DNA from 3 places in the Crystallibacter crystallopoietes genome. Region 1 is predicted to be linked to each of the others. Evidence: riboswitches for the same ligand, from Rfam matches in the RefSeq annotation. Region 1 holds a riboswitch; each other region holds the start of a gene.
What was found. Region 1 has a riboswitch for thiamine pyrophosphate ahead of AC20117_RS02960 (ECF transporter S component). Riboswitches for the same ligand answer to the same signal wherever they lie in the genome.

Region 1 (6,971 bases):
CTACTCCGCTGAGCGCCGTGTTCCTCATGGATGCGCCCTGGCCTGACAGCTGGATCGCCTTCGACTCTCCCGCGCAGCTGATCGCGGGGCTGGGCATCATCGTGGCGGCCATTCTCGCGATCAGGGCCAACAAGAGGTTCATGGCCGTGCTGATGGTCTCCGTCTCCGGTTACGGCATCGCGTTGATCTTCGCGCTGCAAGGCGCGCCGGACCTGGCGCTGACCCAGATGCTCGTGGAGACTATTGTGCTGGTCGCGATTGTGCTGGCACTGCGCTCACTGCCCGCCCGCCTCTGGCTGCGCACCCCCAGCAGTTTCAAATGGCTGCGGGCTGCCATCGGTGCGGCCTTCGGCCTGGCCATGGTGCTCATTGCCATGACCTCCATGGCCGCGCGCACCCAGCTGCCGGTCTCGCTGGAATACCCACAGCTGGCGTACGACGGCGGCGGCGGAGCCAACATTGTCAACGTCACCTTGGTGGATATCCGCGCGTGGGATACCTACGGCGAAATCTCCGTCCTGGCGGTCGCTGCCACGGGCGTGGCCAGCCTGATCTTCGTCCGCAGCCGCGGAGACAAACGCATGCGCGCCTCAACCGTCGCCTCGGGATCGGTGGACCGCCTCACCGAGCTGCCCGAGCACTCCGGCCGCGATGCCGCCGCGCTGGTCACTGCCCGGCGCTTCGCAACCGTCGCCAGGGACGCCTGGCTGGTTGCCGGACGGACTCTCGCCCCCGAGCGGCGTTCAATCATCTTCGAGGTCATTACCCGACTGCTGTTCCACTCCTTAATCATCTTCTCGATCTACCTCCTGCTGACCGGGCACAACTTGCCCGGCGGCGGCTTCGCCGGCGGACTGCTGGCAGGCATCGCCCTGGCGGTCAGGTACCTTGCGGGCGGACGAGTAGAACTGGCCGAGGCCACCCCGGTCAGTGCGGGTTTCCTGCTCGGCGCCGGACTGGGGATCGCTTCCTTGACCGCCATGGCACCGCTGCTCTTTGGCGGCGAGGTCTTCCAAAGCGCCATCATCCATTTCAGCCTGCCGGTCTTCGGGGACCACAAGTTCGTCACGTCGACCCTCTTCGATATCGGGGTCTACCTGGTGGTGGTGGGCCTGGTGCTCGACGTGCTGCGCAGTTTCGGCGCGGAAGTAGATGAGCGCAGCCAGGAGAAGGCACCAAAACCGGATGAGGGTGTGCCGCAGCCGGCACCGGACTCCATCGAGGAAGGAGTAGCACGATGACGGTGAACATCACGCTGCTCGTGGTCATGGGCGTTCTCGTGGCAGTGGGCGTCTATCTGATCCTCGAACGCAGCCTGACCCGGGTCATGCTCGGACTGATGATGCTGGCCAATGGCGCCAACATCCTGTTGCTGACTACCGGTGGCGCCGCTGGCTTGGCGCCGCTGTACGACGCAGATATTCCTGCGGGGGAATACAATGACCCGCTGCCGCAGGCGCTCATCCTGACCTCCATCGTGATTTCCTTCGCGGTGACCGCGTTCATGCTCGGCATTATCTACCGGTCCTGGGTACTGGGCCGCCAGGACGAAGTGCAGGACGATATTGAAGACCGCCGCGTGGCCAATCAGCCCAGCTTCGACGCCGAGGACGATACCGCCATCCCGGTAGAGACCACCGAGTTTGTCATGCCGGCAGACGCCGATGAACGGCCGGCAGCACCGAAGACCAGAGTTCGGGGACAAGAATGAACGCCGCTAGCCTGGCCCCGCTGGCCGTTGTCCTTCCCTTCCTGGGCGCTGCTTTTGCGTTCATCCTGATCCGCCGGCCGGTTGCGCAACGCACGGTGGCCATCACCACGCTCGCCCTGACCCTGTCCGTCGAACTGCTCATGCTGTGGTCGGCCTGGACCCAGGGCGTGCAGGCCGTGTTCCTCGGCGGCTGGGTGCCTCCGTTCGGCATCTCCCTGGTGGTGGACGAGCTTTCATCCCTGATGCTCGTGATCTCCTCGGCCGTGAGCCTGGCGGTGCTGGTCTACGCATCCGGCCAAGGCATGGCAGATGGGGACGAGGACGGTCCCATCTCGATTTTCCATCCCACTTACCTGATCCTCGTGGCGGGGGTGTCCAACGCTTTCCTCACCGGGGACCTGTTCAACCTCTACGTAGGTTTCGAGATTCTGCTGACCGCCAGTTATGTCCTGATGACCATGGGCGGGACGGGGCCACGTGTCCGGGCTGGCGTGACGTACGTGGTGGTCAGCGTTATTTCGTCGATGCTGTTCCTGCTCTCCATTGCGATGATCTACGCGGCGACCGGCACCATCAACATGGCCGACCTGGCCGTGAAGCTGGGCGAACTGGATGACTCCACGCAAATGATTCTGCACCTGATGCTGGTGGTGGCGTTCGGCATCAAGGCCGCGGTGTTCCCGCTGTCCTTCTGGCTGCCCGACTCGTATCCCACCGCACCGGCCCCGGTTACCGCAGTGTTCGCCGGCCTGCTGACCAAGGTGGGTGTCTACGCCCTGATCCGGACCGAGACGCTGCTCTTTCCGGGGGACCGGATCAACACCTTCCTGATGATCGTTGCGCTGCTGACCATGCTGGTCGGCATCCTCGGAGCGCTGGCCCAGATCGACATCAAACGCATGCTCTCGTTCACGCTGGTCAGCCACATCGGCTACATGGTTTTCGGCCTGGCGATGAGCTCAGTGGTCGGACTGGGATCGACGATGTACTACGTGGCGCACCACATTACCGTCCAGACCAGCCTGTTCCTGGTGGCGGGTCTGATCGAACGCCGCGGCGGCACCTCCAACATGGACCGGCTGGGCGGCATGGCGAAGCTCTCGCCGCTGCTGGCGATCCTGTACTTTGTGCCGGCCATGAACCTGGCGGGCATCCCGCCCTTCTCCGGCTTCCTCGGCAAGCTGGGCCTGCTGCAAGGCGGCGTCGATCTTGCCACCCCGGTGTCGTACACGCTGGTGATCGGCAGCGTCGTCACCTCCCTGCTGACCCTGATGGCCATGGCCCGCGTCTGGAACAGGGCCTTCTGGCGGACGCCGGAGGACGCCGAGCATCCGGATCCGGTGCTGCTGGCCAGCAAGCCGGACGGTTCCACGCTGCGCACCTCCAAGTACGTGACCGACAAGCCCACCGGCCGGTTCTCCGGCAGGGGGACCATCCACCTGCTGCCCAAGAGCATGGTCGGAGCCACCATGGGCCTGGTGGCACTCGGAGTGGCACTGACCGTCTTCGCCGGCCCGCTGTTCCAGCTGAGCGATCAGGGCGCCCGGGCGATGCTCGAGCGCACACCCTACATCGAAGCCGTTCTCGGCACCGGCGCGGCACAGGGGGTTGAGCAATGACCCGTTCCCGGATTCCGCTGCTCGTCGAAATTCCCCTGCTGGTCTGGCTGGTCATCCTCTGGGGCGCCCTCTGGCAGGACTTCAGCGCCGGCAACCTGATTTTCGGACTGCTCATCGCCCTCGCCGTCGTCAATATCTTTTACTTGCCGCCGGTAGAACTTGCCGGACGGCTGAATCTGTGGGCAGCAGCCGTGTTCGTGGCGGCGTTCGTACTGAACGTGGCCAAGGCCAGTTTCGAGGTCTTCTGGATCGCGCTCACCCGGGGACCAAGGACCAAGAACGGTGTGGTGGCCGTCCAGCTGCGCAGCCATTCGGACCTGCTGGTTACCGCCACCGGTCACACCATCTCGCTGATTCCCGGGAGTCTCGTGGTGGACGTGGACCGGTCCACGTCGACGCTCTACCTGCACGTGCTGGACATTCCGGACCCGGACAAGGCGGACCGGTTCCGCGACCAGGTCCGCAGGATCGAGGCCGGGCTGATCCGGGCCATCGGCAGTAAAGAGGAAGTCGCCATGGTCAAAGCGGAGGCAGCAAACCGGCGGAACGGAGGAACCAGTTGAACAGTCCGTTCATGGAAGTTGTCCTGGTGATCGTCACGGTCGTCCTGGCCTTCTCCGCCGCCGTCGCAATCTCCCGCATTGTCAAAGGCCCCTCCATCTTGGACAGGGTGATCGCTATCGACGTTCTGCTGGCCATCGTCTGCGCGGGCCTGATAGCTGACATGGCCGTCCGGAAGCATCAGGCCAATCTGACCTTGGTGATCATCATTTCCCTGATCGGCTTCATCGGCTCAGTCACGGTAGCCCGCTTCGTCATCGACAGGCGGACCCATGAACACTGATTTTGTGCTGGAAATTGCCGCCGGACTCTGCCTGGTCCTCGGGGCGCTTATGTCCCTGGCCGCCGCTATCGGGCTGCTCCGGTTTCCGGACCTGCTCTCGCGGATGCACGCAGCCACCAAGCCCCAGGTTTTCGGGCTGCTGCTGCTGCTGATCGGCCTGGCCCTGCAGCTCCGCAGCTGGGCAGCGGTGCCGGTGCTGATTATCGCCTGGCTGTTCCAGCTGCTGACGGTTCCGGTGTCGGCACACATGGTGGGCCGTGCTGGTTACCGCACCAAGCACCTGCACCGGGAAACACTGAGCGTGGACGACCTGGATGCGGTGGTCCAGAAAGCCGCGGCGGAAGAAGCCGAACGCCGGAAGGCGGATGCCGCGGAAGAGGCGGCGCTGGCTGCCGATCCCGAGCTGGCGGCGGAACTGGACGCCGCCGGGAAGGCTGACGAAAAGCCTGCAGGAAAGCTGAAGGGCGCGTTGCGGATCAAGGAGCCAAAGGAAGCGGCGGCGAAGGCTTCCGCCAAACGCCGCCGCGAATCCTGAAACTGCCCCGGGGACTAGACCATGTCGCGGGTCCGGTTGAAGCGGTTGACTGCCTGCATGGTTCCGCGCTGGGAAAGCACACGGATGATCGCGCTGACAGTACCGGAAATCGCGGCAAAGGCGAGGGTGGCGCGCAGGCTGTTCTCCATGTCGTCGTCATGCTTGGGGGAGTCCTCCCCGGTGACGGCCTTCCACAGGATGTCGATGAGCTTGGCGCCGGCCAGGCCCGCACCGATGCTCACCAACGTACCCAGAAGTTTCAAAACCATACTCATTTGCCACTGCCCTTCGTCGGTAATGTCATCTGCCACCCAGCCTAGCGTTTTCCGGGTCGGCTGCCACCCGCCGTCGTCAGTAGTACACTGGAAGACGCTTGAAAAAGCACACATGACGACAGGGGAGCGTCCGTCACGGTAACCACGGCAAGCAGCGGTACCGGGTCGGGACGCTGAGAGTGCGGCCAGCCGCAGACCCTCGAACCTGCTCCGGTTAGTACCGGCGAAGGGAGTCGAGATCTCAGGGTGTGCCCGGAAAAGCCGGGTTGCCCTCCCCTCCTGAACCTCAGGAGGATTTTCCATGAACACCGTTACACCTTCCCCGCAGGCTGCTGCGCGCAAACCCCGTTACACCTGGCGAGTTGTCGATATTGTCGTGGCGTCCGTGATCGGCGTAGCCATCGGCGTTATCTTCTGGGCCTGGTCCGCCGGTTATTCGGGCATCGCGGTGCTGACCGCGGCCTTCCCGCCAGCCGGCGGGCTCTATGCCGGCGGCTGGCTCACGGCCGGGGTCCTGGGTGGGCTGCTCATCCGCAAGCCCGGCGCGGCGATCTACTGCGAGGTCCTCGCGGCCGCCGTGTCGAGCCTGCTGGGCACGCAGTTCGGCCTCACCGTGCTCCTCTCCGGCCTGATCCAGGGCGTCGGCGCGGAACTGGTCTTCCTGCTCTTCCTCTACAAGAAGTTCAACCTCGGCGTGTCGCTGCTGGCCGGGCTGGGTGCAGGCCTGGCGCTGGCCATCGGCGAGAACATCCTGTGGAACGTGGAATGGGCCACAGACTGGAAGCTCTGGTACACGCTGTTCGCCGCAGTCTCCGGCGTGGTCATCGCCGGCCTGCTGCCCTGGCTGGCGATGAGGGGACTGGCCAAGACGGGCGCGCTCTCGTCCTTTGCCGCCGGCCGGACGGCAGACGTATAGGCCATGGCAAACACTCAAAGCACGACGGCGGAGCGCGGCCGCCCGGCCGCCGTTACCGCCGAGGGATACGGCTGGCGCCATGCCGGCCGCAAGGATCCGGCGGTCAGCGACGTGAGCTTCAGGATCGAGCCGGGGGAGCGCGTGCTGCTGCTCGGCGCCTCCGGTGCCGGCAAATCCACCCTGCTGCATGCCATCGCGGGGGTGCTGGGCGACGAAGGCGAAGGGGACGAAGCCGGCCGCCTGACCGTCGACGGCATGCACCCGGTCCAGTCCCGCGGCCGGACGGGACTGGTGCTTCAGGACCCGGAGTCGCAGGTGGTCATGGCCCGGGTGGGGGACGAGGTCACCTTCGGCGCGGAGAACATGGCCCTGCCGCGGGACGAAATCTGGTCGCGGGTGCGCAAAAGCCTGTCGGATGTGGGCCTCGAAGTCCCGCTGGACCACCCCACCACCGCACTCTCCGGCGGACAGAAGCAGCGGCTCGCACTGGCATCGGTCCTGGCCATGCGGCCGGGAGTCCTGTTGCTGGACGAGCCCACGGCGAACCTGGACCCGGACGGCGTACTGGAGGTCCGGGACGCCGTCGTCGGGGTGCTTGAGCGCACCGGCGCCACCCTGATTGTGGTGGAGCACCGCGTGGCCATCTGGGCGGACGTGGTGGATCGGGTCATCGTGCTGGCGGCCGACGGTGGAGTTCTCGCCGACGGTCCGCCGGCTGAGGTGCTCAATGCCGCAGGTACCAGGGAACGACTGATCGAAGCGGGTGTCTGGGTCCCCGGCTACACGCCCCGGCTGCGCACGCCCGGGCCCCCCAGCGGCCGCGGTAACGGCGGGAGCCACAGCACGCCGGGCACGGGCCTGCTCCGGGCGGCGGAGCTGTCCGTGGCCCGGACCCGCAGGGCCGGGCCGGTAGTCAGTAAGGTCTCGCTGGAACTGGCGGCGGGCGAGGCGCTGAGCATCACCGGCCCCAACGGCGCCGGCAAGTCAACCCTGGCGCTGACCCTGGCCGGGCTGCTGACCCCCGCGGGCGGCAGGCTTGAGGCCGCACCGGAGCTCCGGCGGGGTGCGGCC
Region 2 (6,971 bases), on a different replicon from region 1:
CTTGAAGAAGCCCGGCATGTTCCTCCGGTTCCACGGGATTACGTGTCCTCGCATTGGGTTTCGACACGGCCGCGGCTTCGGCGGCCGCGTGGAAGCCGGACTTTTAGGTGCGCGGCATGGCCGGTGCCGGGAGGTAGACCTTGCCGCCGGATTCCAGGAATTCGACGGACTTGGCGTTCATGCCCGCGATGGCTTCCTGCTCGCTGGCGCTGCCAAACTGGTCGCGGATGTCCTGGGAGATCCTCATGGAACAGAACTTCGGCCCGCACATGGAGCAGAAATGGGCGGTCTTGGCCGGTTCGGCGGGCAGGGTTTCGTCGTGGAACGCTTCGGCTGTGACCGGGTCCAGGGACAGGGCGAACTGGTCACGCCACCGGAATTCGAAGCGTGCCTTGGACAGTGCGTCATCGCGCTCCCGGGCGCCGGGGTGCCCTTTGGCGAGGTCCGCGGCGTGGGCGGCGATCTTGTAGGTGATGACGCCGGTCTTGACGTCGTCTTTGTTGGGTAGGCCAAGGTGTTCCTTGGGAGTGACGTAGCAGAGCATCGCCGTGCCGTAGCGGGCGATTTCGGTGGCGCCGATGGCTGATGTGATGTGGTCGTAGCCGGGAGCGACGTCGGTGACCAGCGGGCCGAGGGTGTAGAAGGGAGCTCCGTTGCACAGTTCCTGTTGGCGTTCCACATTCTCGCGGACCTGGTGGAGCGGGATGTGGCCGGGGCCTTCCACCATGACCTGCACGTCGTACTGCCAGGCGCGCTTGGTCAGTTCGGCGAGGGTGTCCAGCTCCGCGAACTGGGCGGCGTCGTTGGCGTCGGCTACCGAACCGGGACGGAGTCCGTCGCCCAGGGAGAAGGCGACGTCGTAGCGGGCGAAGATTTCGCAGAGTTCGTCGAAGTGGGTGTAGAGGAAGTTCTCCCGGTGGTGCGCCAGGCACCAGCCGGCCATGATGGAGCCGCCGCGGGAGACGATGCCGGTGACCCGCTCGGCTGTCAGCGGTACGTAGCGCAGCAGCACTCCGGCGTGGATGGTCATGTAGTCAACGCCTTGCTCGCATTGTTCGATCACGGTGTCGCGGTAGATCTCCCAGGTCAGGGCGTTGGCCTCGCCGTTGACCTTCTCCAGCGCCTGGTAGATCGGGACGGTCCCGATGGGCACGGGGGAGTTGCGGATGATCCATTCCCGCGTGGTGTGGATGTCGTCGCCGGTGGATAGGTCCATCACCGTGTCGGCGCCCCACCGGGTCGCCCACTGCAGTTTGTCCACCTCCTCGGCGATCGAGCTGGTCACGGCCGAGTTGCCGATGTTCGCGTTGATTTTGACCAGGAAGGCCTTGCCGATGATCATCGGTTCGGACTCGGGGTGGTTGATGTTGGCCGGAATGATCGCCCGTCCCGCTGCGAGCTCCGAGCGGACAAGTTCGACGTCGCAGTTCTCGCGCAGGGCGACGAACCTCATCTCCTCGGTGATGATGCCGTGGCGTGCGTAGTGCATCTGGGTCACGGTCCGGCTGCCGGCGGCGCGGCGCGGCTTGGGTTTTGCACCTCGCCATTCGGCCGAAGCGGCTCCGCGGCGGGCCGCGGCGCGGCCGTCGTCGAGCAAGTCGCGGCCCCGCCCGCCGTAGCTTTCGGTATCGGCCCGTCCGGCAATCCAGCCTTCCCGGAGCGGCGGGAGGCCGACCACTGGATCGCTGCCGGGGCCGGTGGTGCGGTAGACCTGCAGGGACGGATTCGGCTGCCCGCCGGGGGAGTCGTCCAGCGCGATCGCGGTCACCGGAACCCGGATTTCCGGGTCCGCTCCCGAGACGTACTGAAGCGAGTGGGCAGGGTGGAACGAATCGTTCATGATTGATCTTCACTTCCTTCGCCGGCATTACCCGGACAGGTTCGACGGTCGCAGGCTGCATCAGCCTGATCTCAGCCCCTGCAACAGGGCTCCCGTGTGGATACACACGAGGATAGCAGCGGCAGGCCTACCGACAGAAACAAGGCCCGTGCCTAGGCCGTGGGAGACCGCACCGAGACCGCTGCTTCTGTCCGGGCGGCTGCCTGATTCCGGACGGTCACGTCGGGACAACAGTGCGCGCCTGAACCGGCTCTTGAACGGCTGCCGGGCGGCATGCCGGGGTTGTGATGATTCCCCCCAGACGTCCGTACAGCGGCGCTGCATGCTTTCATGGGCGCTGAGGATCTGCGTAATGATTAAGCGGGGACAACTATTCGCACTATTTAGGAGTCCATCCGGCATGGCGCAGCAGATCAAGATCGTTCTGGTATCGGACTTGGATGGCGGGCCGGCCGACGAAACCGTGCAATTCGGACTTAACGGCATTAACTACGAAATCGACCTGTCAACCGATGAGGCCGCCGCCGTACGCAACGTGTTGCACCAGTACATCAGCGCCGGGCGCAAGGCCACTGCGGCTGCTTCCAGACAGCGCACTTCCCGTTCCGCGCCGGCAGCAAACGGGCGGGATGAGGCCCGGAAGATCCGTGAAGGGGCGAAAGGTAAGGGCTTTCAGGTTCCCGGGCGGGGCCGGATATCAGCCGAAATCGTCGACGCCTACCAAAGGGCCGTGGCCTGAGCCTGGATGACTGCTCTTGCAGGTCATCCAGGATTTCCACCGGCCTATGAATCCAAGCAGACGGAGAGCCCGCGGACATCAGTACACCGGTTACCTATCCCGAACAGTGCGGGGCGAAGCCGACAGACGACGTCAGCGATGACTTCCTCCAAGGCCCGATGGCGACCGTACCGGGTTCTCTTCGAAACTGGTTTCGGGCGGGGGAGCAATTGCCGGAGTCATGACACGCAGCTGCCTTGGCGCCACTTCCTAGGCCGACTTATGCGCCGTTATCGGCGTTCACGAAATATCGCGGACCCGGAGCCTAACACCACACCCGACAGCGTTCCGGCCGGAGGCGTGCCCCGCGCCGATCCGGTGCTGCGGAGGCCGACGCGTCAGCGGTGATGGTGCCCGTCGTTGGCCTACTGCGCCTGTCGTGTGATGAAGCCGAGCGACTCACTTGCGGCGCGCGCTGCCTGCGCTACAACTGGTCCAAGCCGTTCGGCGTCGGCAGGGCCTATCCGCTGGGTGGGGAAGCCAAGTCCGAGCGCGCCGGCGAGCTGGCCGGCATGGTCGAAGACGGGCGCGCTGATGGAACCGACGTCGCTGTGACGCTCGCCGAAGGCTGCGGCGAAACCCAGCTTCCGGGTCTGCGCGACCTGAAGGTCCAGTTTCTCGAGACTGTCCGGCGTAGCGGGGGTGAACTTGGCGAGCACGGAGCCGGCGATGGCGTTTCGCGCGTCCGGGTCGTAGGCGAGGAAGATTTTCCCGGCGGCGCCGGCGTGGATGGGCATGACCTGCCCGACCATGAACGGCCGCATGACAACGTGGCGGGTTTCGGCGACCGCCACGATGGTGCGGTAGACGCCGTCGCGGATGTAGAAGGAGGCGCTTTCGCCGGTCTCGTCGCGCAGCTTCTGCAGGATGGGCTTGACCAAACGTACGACGTCGAGGCCTAGCGTTCCGGGGGTGGCCCAGCGTACCAGCCCGATTCCGATCCGGTACCGGTCGCCGTCGCGGTCCAGGAATCCCTCGTGGAGCATACTCTGCACCAGGCGCTGGCAGGTACTTGAAGGCAGCCCGGTCTTCCGGATGATCTCCTGCAGAGTTGGTTCGGGGGATTCGATAGAGAAGCAGTCGAGGATCTGCGTCACTTTGTGGAGGACCAGGATCGGAGATGATCCGGCGTTACTCTCCGTTGCCAATCCCTTGTCCTTGCCTCTGGTGTCCGCTGTCTGCTGCCTCGCCATCTTATCGCTCCTTCGTTTGCAGACCGCCGGTGGGAACGGCCTGCCCCCCCCCCCTCGCTGAATGTGATCCAGTTGACATTCTACGGCAGTAACCCGCATGATGGGTTGCGATCCCGCGAAGTGGGTTTTTGAGAGTCCTAGCACTGTGGAGAAATTCGTGAGTACCCCTGACATCACCTGTGAAACCGTTCCCGCGCCGAAGCAGGCCGGCCTGTCCCGCATCGGCCTGATCGTTCCCAGCTCGAACACCACAATGGAGACCGAACTGCCGGAGCTGTTCCGCCGCCAGTCCGAGGCCACCGGGCAGAAGTACACCTTCCATTCGGCCCGTGCGGGCATGAAGAACGTCAACAAGGAAGAGCTGCTGGCCATGGTGGGCAAGGCCGCCGGCTGTGCCGCGGCAGTGTCCGATGCCGACGTCGATGCAATCGCCTATGCCTGTCTGGTGGCCGTGATGGCCCAGGGGCCCAACGCGCATGTCGGTTCCGAGGAAACAATCGCCAAGGCTGCCGAGGACAACGGCCACCCCGCCGCCGTTACCAGTAGCGCCGGTGCTTTGGTCCGGACGCTGCAGGAGATGGGCGCCCGGAAGGTTGCCATGGTCACCCCGTACATGAAGCCGCTGACCCAGATGGTCCGTGAGTACATCGAGGGAGCGGGTATTGAGGTCCTCGACGCCGTCAGCCTCGAAGTCGCCGATAACCTCGCTGTCGGTTGCCTGGACCCGCAGAACCTGCCGGAGATCGCCCGCAACCTCAAGCGCGAAGGCGCGGACGCCATCGTCCTCTCGGCCTGTGTGCAGATGCCGTCGCTTCCTGCCGTCCAGGCCGTCGAGGACGAGCTGGGTCTGCCGGTCATTACCGCTGCCACGGCAACCGCCTATGAGATCCTGAAGGCACTGGGCCACGAGCCTTCGATCAGCGGCGCCGGCAGCCTGCTGTCCGGCGTCCCCCTCAAGCTGCCTGCGCGAGTCTAAAGGATACCGCCATGTCACTGTCGCTCATCGCCTTCGCCGTACTTATCGCGGCGTTCGCCATCGGCTCCTTCACCCGGTTGAATGCTGGCCTCATCGCCATCGTGGCTGCCTTCGGCGTCGGCACCATCGTGGCCGGGCTGTCAATCAAGGACGTGATCGCGCAGTTCCCCTCCGGGCTGTTCTTCATCCTGGTCGGGGCGACCCTGCTCTTCGCGATCGTGCGAATCAACGGCACGATTGACTTGCTGGCCTACTGGGCCGAACTGCTCGCAGGCAACCGCCGGTTCCTGGTTCCGGTGCTGATGTTCCTGCTCACCGCCGCCCTGGCTTCAGCCGGCGCGTTCACCCCGGCCGCCATCGCCATTGTCGCCCCGGTGGGCCTGGCTCTGGGGAGCCGGTTCGGCATCAGCACGCTGTCCATGGGCCTGGTCATCGTCCAAGGCGCCAACGCGGGCGCTTTCTCGCCGGTCAACCCGTTCGGCGTGCTGGCCAATGTCATGCTCGATGAGGCCGGGGCCTCCGGGGACTCGCTCAAGCTCTACGTGTACTGCTTCCTCTTCAATGTAGTGCTGGCGGTCTTCGCCTACCTGCTGATCGAAAGCATCATGAAGAAGCGGGCCGCCCGCAGCGAGGCGTCGGGCGGCGTCTCCGCCGGCCCTGCCTACGGGACGGGTGTTGGCGGGACCACGCCAGCCGGCCGCGGCACAGCGGTCCTGACTGTCCCCGCACCGGCGGCGGTCGCGACTGACGGCGGCAAGGTGCGGCCCCAGAAGGTCGCTGCCACCCCGATCCGTGTCCTCACCCTGGTCGGCATCGGCGCCCTGCTGGTCCTGACTACCGTCTTCGCCCTCGATGTCGGCGTCGCCTCGCTGGTCGTCGCCCTCGCCCTGATCGCCTGTAACTCCGGCGTGCAGAAGCCGGCCGTCGAGAGCATGCCGTGGTCGGCCATCATCCTCGTCACCGGTATCGTCACCTACGTCGGCATGCTCGAGGAAATGGGTGCCTTGGCGGAGCTGCAGGCCGGTATTGCCGGACTGGGCAACAGTTCCCTCGCCGCGCTCGTCACCAGCTACGTCGTCGGCATCGTTTCGGCCTTCGCCTCCACCACGGGAACCCTCGGCGTGGTCGGCCCGATCGTCACGCCGATCGCCATGGACCCGCTGTTGACCCCGATCGGCGTGGTCACAGCGATCGCGATCAGCTCCTCTGTGGTCGATGTGAGCCCGATGTCCACCAGCGGCGCCCTGCTGATGGCCAGCGCCGAGCCCAAGGACGAGCGGATGTTCTTCCGCGCACTGCTGCTCTGGGCGATCGCGATGATCTTCGTCGTGCCGCTGCTCGTCTGGTTCGTCTTCGTCCAACTCGGTATCGGCTAAGCCAAAGCGACGAGAGCAAGTACGACAACGGTGGGCCGATCCCGGCGCACCGTTGTCGGACGCGCCCTATTCGGCAGAACCGGGACGGAAGTGCCCGGGCCACTCGGACTTGCGGATCCGCTTGATCTCCCGGACTTCGCCCAGCGCACCCCACTCGTCCAGCCCGAGCCTAGACAGCGGCTCCAACTGGTCGATCCGCGGGTGCGTCCCGTCCAGCACCTCCGACGTCACCGTCGCATGCATGACCTTGCCGAAAACCAGCGTGCAGTCACCCATCGGCAGCAGCTGGTGGAGCTTGCACTCCAGAGCCACCGGGGACTGGAGCACCCGCGGCGGTTTCACCGTTAGGCTCGGCTCCCGCATCACACCGGCCGCATCGAACTCGCTGACCTCCGGATCGAAATTCGTGCCCGTCGCATTCACTTCGGCCATCAAGCTGACCGATGCCAGGTTGACCACGAACTCGCCCGTCGCCCGAATGTTGCGCAACGAGTCCTTCTCGCCCACGGAGGTGAACTGGACGATCGGTGGATTCACCGACGCCACCGTGAAGAACGAATGCGGCGCCAGGTTGTCCACGCCCTCGGCCGAGGTGCTGGAGACCCAAGCGATGGGCCGGGGGACAACCACCGCCGTCAGCAGACGGTAGAAATCGCGGGAAGACAGTTTTTCAGGGCTAAAGTCCGTTCGCATTGTTCCACCATAACCATCCGGCCCATCCCCAACGCCCGGACCATGGATCCCACTACGCTTCGGCGTTGATGGGCCGGGCGAACAGCCTGGGGATACGGAGTGCCAAGGGCAGGGC
Region 3 (6,971 bases), 2.1 Mb from region 1:
AGCTCGGCCAAGGCTCTATGAGCAGTTGATGAAGCAAATCCTGAGTTACGTTGAGTCCGAGCAGTTGGGGCCGGGTGATCACCTTCCGGCCGAGCGTGACTTGGCGGAACAGCTTGGCGTTTCGCGTGCCACGCTGGCGCAGGCGCTCGTGGCTCTGGAGGTGCTCGGCGTAATCAGCGTCCAGCACGGCACGGGCGCGGTCCTGGTCTACCGGCCCAGCATTGCCACTGTGCTTCGGGACTTGCGTGAGCATCAGAACAGGTTGCCCGAGATCGTTGAAGCGCGCAGCACCCTGGAGGTGAAGCTGGCCGCTTTGGCAGCAACGAGACGGACAGACGAGGATCTGGCCGGCATTGAGAAAGCCTTGAGCGTCATGGAAGACGAAGTCGGCAAGGGGGACCGGGGCGCCCACGGAGACGAACTTTTCCATCAGGCAGTAACGGAGGCCGCGCACTCGCCGGTGCTCGCGCAGCTCATGACGTTTATCGCCGAAATGGTTCTCGAAACGCGCCTTGAATCATTAGGACAGCCAGGCCGCCCGGAGCAGTCTCTAGCGTCCCACCGCAAGATTGCCGATGCCATCAAGGCCCAGGACCCGGACCTGGCCGCCGCAGCCATGCAGGCCCACATCGAACTGGTCTCGGACGTGGCGCTGCTCAAGTAAGAAAGCTGCGGAATTTTTTAGTGCAGGTCGAGCACAGGCGGTTCGAAGATCCACGGCTCGGTGGGCAGTTGACCGGGTGAGAACGCCTCGAGTACCTGCTCCAGCGGCCCGGCCGGGAGGCCGACCGAGCGCAGGACCATGTCCCGCACCGTGCCGGGACCAATCCCGGCCAGCGCGAGGGTGCGCAGGGAAATGGCGCCGTCGCGCTTGGCGATCCGGCGGTGATGGGTATTCAACACCAGCGGCACATGGACATATTCGACCGGCGCCAGGCCGAGCAGGGACGCCAGATAGGCCTGCCGGGGCGTGGAACTGAGCAGGTCATCGCCGCGGACCACCTGGTCGATGCCCTGCTCCGCATCGTCGACGACGACGGCGAGGTTGTAGGCCGGCACGCCATCGTTGCGCAGCAGCACCAGGTCGTCGACGACGCCGGTGTACTCGCCGTGCAGCCGGTCGGTCACGGTGTATTCGGTGACCCCGGCGCGCAGCCGGAGCGCAGCGGGACGCTCCTGCCGCCGTCGTTCGCGTTCTGCATCGCTGAGGTTGCGGCAGGTTCCGGGGTAGGCGCCGGCCGGGGCGTGCGGAGCGCTGGGGGCTTCGGCGATCTCCCTGCGGGTACAGAAGCATTCGTAGACCCGACCCGCGTCGGCCAGGGCGGTGATGGCCGCGCGGTAGAGGGGGAAGCGGTCCGTCTGGCTGAGCACGTTGCCATCCCATGTAAGCCCGACGGCGGCCAGATCCTCGAGTACTTTGTCTTCCGCTCCGGCGCGGGCTCGGTCCAGATCCTCGATCCGCAGCAGGAAATCGCGGCCGGTGCTGCGGGCGAAGAGCCAGGCAAGGATGGCGGTGCGCAGGTTTCCTACATGCAGTTCGCCCGAGGGGCTGGGGGCGAAGCGGCCGGCTCCGGCGTCGATAGGAGGCACGGGTCCAGTCTATAAAGCGAAGTCGCCGACGGCCGGGCGGTCCAGTCCCAGATGCTCGCGCAGCGTGCTGCCGGTGTAGGAGGTGCGGAACAGCCCCCTGCGCTGCAGCACCGGAATGACGCGGTCCACAAACTCGTTCAGGGAATCCGGCAGCAGCGGCGGCATCAGGTTGAATCCGTCCGCGCCGCCGGAGGTGAACCAAAGCTCGATCTGGTCCGCCACCTGTTCGGGCGTGCCGGTCATGGTGCAGTGTCCGCCGCCGGCCGCCAGCCTTCCGAGCAACTGGCGCACCGTAGGCTTTTCGGCGTCGATAATGCGCAGGATGGTGGTGTAGCGGCCCTGCGGGCCGGTGAATTCCGACGCCGGCGGGAGGCTTGGCACGGGCGCGTCCAGCTCCCAGCCGCTGCAGTCCTGCTGGATGAAGGTGCCCAGCTGGGCCAGAGAGTGTTCCGTGGGCAGCAGCGCATCGGTTTCGGCCTGCTTGGCCTTGGCTTCCGCCGTCGTTGTCCCGAGGTAAGTCACCAGGCCAGGCATGACGGCAACCTTGTCCGGGTTCCGCCCGGCTGCGGCGATGCGGCGCTTCACATCCGCGTAGTAGGCCTGCGCGCTGGCCAGATCGTAGGCGACGGCGTAGATGCCTTCGGCATAGCGGGCGGCGAGGTCGCGTCCCTGCTCCGAGGCACCGGCTTGGAACAGCACCGGCCGGCCCTGCGGGGAGCGCGGGACGGTTAGCGGGCCGTCCACCAGAAAGTGCTGTCCTGAATGGTGGAGCGGCGCAACTTCGGCCGGATCCGCGTAGTAGCCCTGCCGGTCGAGGACGAGCGCGTCGTCGGTCCAGGAATCCCACAGCCGCTGGGCGACGTCGATGAATTCGGCGGCGCGGTCGTAGCGTTCCTGATGTCCGGGAATGGCCGCCATGCCGTGGTTGCGTGCCTCGGCGTCGAACATCGATGTGACGACGTTCCAACCGATGCGCCCGGCGCTGATGTGGTCCAGCGAGGCCAGCATGCGGGCGGCGTGGAAGGGCGTGTAGAAGGTGGCCGACACGGTACTGACCAGGCCGATCCTGCTGGTGGCCCGGGCCATGGCTGACAGCGCGGTGAGGGGTTCCAGATGCCAGAGCGGCCCCGCGCCCAGGTTGCCGGTTGAGTGCCCGTCGGCGAAGAAAACAGCATCGAACAGGCCTCGCTCCGCGGTTTGGGCCAGCCGCTCGTAGAATGCGATGTCGCCGAGCTGTTCAATGGGCGATTGCGGCCGGCGCCAGGCGGCGCTGTGGTGGCCGCAGCCGAACAGGAACGCGTTGAAGTGCAGTTGCCGCGCCGCCATTAGTTCATCACCAGTCCGCCGTCGACCATCAGGTTCTGCCCGGTCACCGAGCGGGCCCAGGGCGACGCGAAGAACAGTACCGCGTCGGCCAGTTCTTCCGGCGTCGTTACTTTGCGCAGCGGGGTGGAGGCGGCGATCAGGTCGAAGACCTCATCTGGTGTGGCAGCGCTGGCGTCGGTGGTGCGGAGCAGCCCGCCGGAGACCATGTTGACGGTGACGTTGTGCTGGCCCAGGTCCGCCGCCAGCGTCCGGGTCAGCGAGAGCAGGGCCGCCTTGGCGGCCGTGTAGTCGTGGTACGGCACCACCGGATTCTGGAAGAGGTTGGTGCCGATGTTGATGATCCGGCCGAACCGGTGGCCGCGCATGCCGGGAAGTGCCTGCTGAGCGGTGTTCAGCGCGCCGCGCACGCTGCCGGAAAACTGGGTTTCGAACTCGGACCACGAGATATCGGCGGCGTTGGAGCGGGCATCCCCGTTGAAGGAGAAATCCGCCAGCGCGTTATTGACCACCGTGGTTACTGCGCCGCCGAAATGGGCTTCGGCACGGCTGAACAGCTCCGCCACCTGCCCGGCATCGGTGACGTCCGCACGAAGAGCCAGGGCCTGTTCCGGCCCGAACTTGGCGGCCAGCTCCTCGGCTGCCGAGCCGCTGTTGCGGTAATTGATGACTACCCGGGCGCCGGCTTCCGCGAAGGCTGCGACGATCCGAGCGCCGAGGCCACGGCCGCCGCCGGTTACCAGTACGGTCTGTTCTGCGAGCTGCATAGAGGTTCTCCACCTTGAATAAGGCGAAAAGATGGGTGCAGCGCACCGCACGGCAGCCGCTGCATGACATCCCTTCGCTAGTACGAACTAGATCAGGTTCAACGGGTTTACTCTCAGCCCCGAAAGGGGCACCCCGTGTCACTGCGTGCGAGTCTACCTGCGCGAGCGGGTTACTGCAGCAACGCCACCTCCAATCGGTCTATGAAGCTCGACGTCGTTACGCCCGGTAGTCCATCACCACTTGAGAAGGCGGTCCCTGAGCCAGCATCTCCTTGGTGACCCCATGGAGCTCGAGAATTTTGTCCTTGAACCAGACGTCGAAGGGATCATCCGAGCCGGCCAGCATGCTGAACCCTCCGGCGACGCTTTCGCCCTCATGGAACAAGGCGGCAAAGTCTCCTTCGGGCGACTGGACCAGGCCGATCACTTCGCGGCTGGCCCCGAGGCGCTGCCTGGACTTGGCGAAATCGTCCTTCCGCGGACCGTTGATCTCCTCCACGAAAGCTCTCCACGCTTCAAGCTTCCCGGGCAGGATGGGCACAAACCAAGTAATACATTCCATGACGGATCCTTCTTTTGCTGCTGCAGGGAACTCATGGTGCGAGCCGGTGTAGGGCTCATCGTAGGCCTGGCCCGGGAAGGCGGACACCCTCAAACTGAGGGGACGCAGCGGAGATCGGCGCGCCGTAGCCGGGCGGCCAGGAGCCGGTCATCCTGAAGCGGGCTGCCGAGGTCGTTCCCGGTCGCCGCGGTCCCTGTTCGGGAGGGCTAATCTGGAGCGGTGATCATCGTCCTTGGGGCATTGATGGTTTTCCTGGGCCTGCTCTGGTGGGTCCTTTCCCTCCTGCTGCCGGATGGGATCGCGCTGATTGGAACCGTGGTTATTGGCGGAGCCGTGGTTGCGGTGCTCGCGTTTGTGTACCTGAAGTCAGAGCGCTTCGGTCGGCCGGAGGAGCGGGACTACAGCCGCCGGTTCCGGACCGTCCTGCGGGAAGCCGGGCGTGCCGGCCGGTACGAGGAGATCTGGGCCGTCACCCGCAGGGAAACCGCCGATCAGGACATGGCATTGTTTATTGCCGCCGACGAGCAAGGGCACCCTCGACGGATTCATCGCCGAATGGGACCAGGCGCTGCGGCACGGTAGGCAGGACGAGGTCTTCCGAGAGCGCCGGCGCAGCTGAATAAATCTCCGCCGGCTGCCCGGCGTGGTTGCCGTCCCGGCTGGCTCAATCCTCCAGGTAAGCCGGGGTGAAGAGCAGATTCAGACCTTCGGCAATGGTCGGATGGGTGATGACGGCGTCCCGTACCGCAGTGAAATCCAGGCCGGCCAGCATGGCCATCTGGACCACGGCGATGGCTTCGCTGGCCTCGGTGCCCAGCAGCGCCACGCCCAGGATGCTGCCGGTCTTCCGGTCCAGCACGGCCTTCCACACGCCCTCGGTCTGGCCCAGTGTGCGGGCGCGCGGGATGGCGGCAACCGGCATCTTGGCGATGCGCACCTCGTGGCCGGCCTCGCGGGCCTGCTGCTCCGTCAGGCCGACCCGGCCCAGTTCCGGCGTGATGAAGACGGTGTAGGGAATGAGCCGTCCCTCAGTAGTGCGGGCCTCGCCGTCGCCATGCCGGGCGGCCAAATTCGCTTTGAGGATGCGGTAGTCGTCGTAGGAAGCATGCGTGAACTGCGGGGTTCCGGCAGCGTCGCCGGCAGCCCACACGCCGTCGGCTGCCCGCAACTGCTCGTCGACCCCGATGAAGCCGCGGTCGTCCAGAACCACGCCAGTAGCTTCCAAATTGGCGCCGTCGGTCATGGGTTTCCGGCCGAGCGCCACCAGGACGTCCTTTCCGCTGAGCGTTTCGCCGTTGTCAAGGGTGACGGTGACGGAGCCGTCCGCAGCGCGCTGGATCGCTTCGGCAGCGGCGCCGAGGCGGACGGTGATGCCGGCGTCGATAAAGGCCTTCTTGACCGCGGCCGACACGTCTTCGTCCTCGCGGCCCAGCAACTGGTTCCCGCGCTGGACGATCGTCACATCGACGCCGATGGTGTTGAGCAGGTCCGCAAATTCGCAGCCGATGTAGCCGCCGCCGAGGATGACAATGCTCTCCGGCAGCGACTCAAGCTCGAGCAAGGTATTGCTGGTCTGCACCCGGGCCTCCGCCAGCCCGGCGATAGGCGGCAGCGCCGGCTCGGTGCCGAGATTAACCACGACGTCGGTGCCGCGCAAAACGCGGGTGCCGCCGTCGTTAAGGTCCACATGCACCGTTCTGGGCCCGGTGAATTTCGCTTCACCCAGGATGAAATCCATGCCGGAATCGGTGAAGCTGCTGAACTGTCCCTTGACCATGGTGCCGACGACGTCGTCCTTGCGGTGCCGCAGCAAGGCCAGATCCATCCGCGGGTCTTCGACGCCGGAAATACCGAATTCTTCCGCACGCCGGACGATCTCCAGTATCCGGCCGCTGTTGATCAGGGTCTTCGTGGGAATGCAGGCCACGTTGATGCAGGTGCCGCCGATCATGCCGCGCTCAACCATAGCTACTTTCTGCCCGGCTTTGGCCCGGTCCATCGCCAGGGATTTGCCCGCCTTGCCGCCGCCGATGACCAGCAGGTCGACTTCTTCAACGTCCATGATGGTCCTCCTGAAGTGTGCCGCCGGGCAGTGCCGCCCTCCGGTCGATCCTACGCGGGCCCCCTTCCAGAAGGGGTATGGACAGTTTGCTTAGTACCTATCTACGCTGGAAATCTTCCGTCCGGCAAACGCCTGACGACACCGCAGTGCAACGGTAGGAGTGTTCACGATGACCAGTGAAGAGAGCGAAAAGAGCGATCAGTCCGAGGACTCCAAGCTGCATCCCCACGAGCCCCAGCCAGCTGCCGAAACCGGTAGCGGCCAGGAGGAACCTTTGGAAAAGGCGGCTGGTCCTGATTCGGAAAATGTTGACGGTTCAGCCGAGGCTGACAACGCCAAGGAGGGCGGTTACGGGTACTGACGCTTTGCGTGAGCAGTAGGCGGACGCCCTCATAACGCGGTGCCCGGGGTACCGCGTCGATGTGATTCACGATACACTTCTTGATCCATGAGCCAGCACCATTTCGATGCCGCGCGGCGGCATGCTGCGGAGCAGGACCGATCCGTAGGGCCGGTCCCCGTGCTGCCCGGATCCAGGCCGGCGAAGCTCCTGAAGTTCAACACCAACGGCATCCCGGCGACCAATCGGGTCCAACTTTGGGAGCACCATAACTCCAAGGCTCTGATTCCGCTGGACATCCGCACCATGGATGATGCCCCGCTGCAG

Region 2: another riboswitch for thiamine pyrophosphate. It lies ahead of thiC (phosphomethylpyrimidine synthase ThiC); the one in region 1 lies ahead of AC20117_RS02960 (ECF transporter S component).
Region 3: another riboswitch for thiamine pyrophosphate. It lies ahead of AC20117_RS12900 (3-oxoacyl-ACP reductase); the one in region 1 lies ahead of AC20117_RS02960 (ECF transporter S component).

The regions. Positions count from the first base shown of each region.
Region 1 covers NZ_CP018863.1:615,865-622,835, reverse strand. The annotation lists gene AC20117_RS02995 (Na+/H+ antiporter subunit A) at 1-1,241, shown strand, start outside; gene AC20117_RS02990 (Na(+)/H(+) antiporter subunit C) at 1,238-1,711, shown strand; gene AC20117_RS02985 (Na+/H+ antiporter subunit D) at 1,708-3,330, shown strand; gene AC20117_RS02980 (Na+/H+ antiporter subunit E) at 3,327-3,893, shown strand; gene AC20117_RS02975 (MrpF/PhaF family protein) at 3,905-4,174, shown strand; partial or broken gene mnhG (monovalent cation/H(+) antiporter subunit G) at 4,164-4,541, shown strand; gene AC20117_RS02965 (DUF4235 domain-containing protein) at 4,724-5,020, opposite strand; TPP riboswitch at 5,095-5,233, shown strand; gene AC20117_RS02960 (ECF transporter S component) at 5,286-5,900, shown strand; gene AC20117_RS02955 (ABC transporter ATP-binding protein) at 5,904-6,971, shown strand, end outside.
Region 2 covers NZ_CP018865.1:36,707-43,677, reverse strand. The annotation lists gene thiC (phosphomethylpyrimidine synthase ThiC) at 104-1,840, opposite strand; TPP riboswitch at 1,837-1,946, opposite strand; gene AC20117_RS22200 (histone-like nucleoid-structuring protein Lsr2) at 2,241-2,579, shown strand; gene AC20117_RS22195 (IclR family transcriptional regulator) at 2,984-3,811, opposite strand; gene AC20117_RS22190 (maleate cis-trans isomerase family protein) at 3,969-4,787, shown strand; gene AC20117_RS22185 (SLC13 family permease) at 4,799-6,163, shown strand; gene AC20117_RS22180 (flavin reductase family protein) at 6,230-6,856, opposite strand.
Region 3 covers NZ_CP018863.1:2,742,368-2,749,338, forward strand. The annotation lists gene AC20117_RS12885 (FadR/GntR family transcriptional regulator) at 1-664, shown strand, start outside; gene gluQRS (tRNA glutamyl-Q(34) synthetase GluQRS) at 682-1,590, opposite strand; gene AC20117_RS12895 (LLM class flavin-dependent oxidoreductase) at 1,600-2,916, opposite strand; gene AC20117_RS12900 (3-oxoacyl-ACP reductase) at 2,916-3,680, opposite strand; TPP riboswitch at 3,733-3,826, opposite strand; gene AC20117_RS12905 (hypothetical protein) at 3,898-4,242, opposite strand; gene AC20117_RS12910 (hypothetical protein) at 4,462-4,824, shown strand; gene AC20117_RS12915 (dihydrolipoyl dehydrogenase family protein) at 4,907-6,304, opposite strand; gene AC20117_RS12920 (hypothetical protein) at 6,474-6,665, shown strand; gene AC20117_RS12925 (AraC family transcriptional regulator) at 6,753-6,971, shown strand, end outside.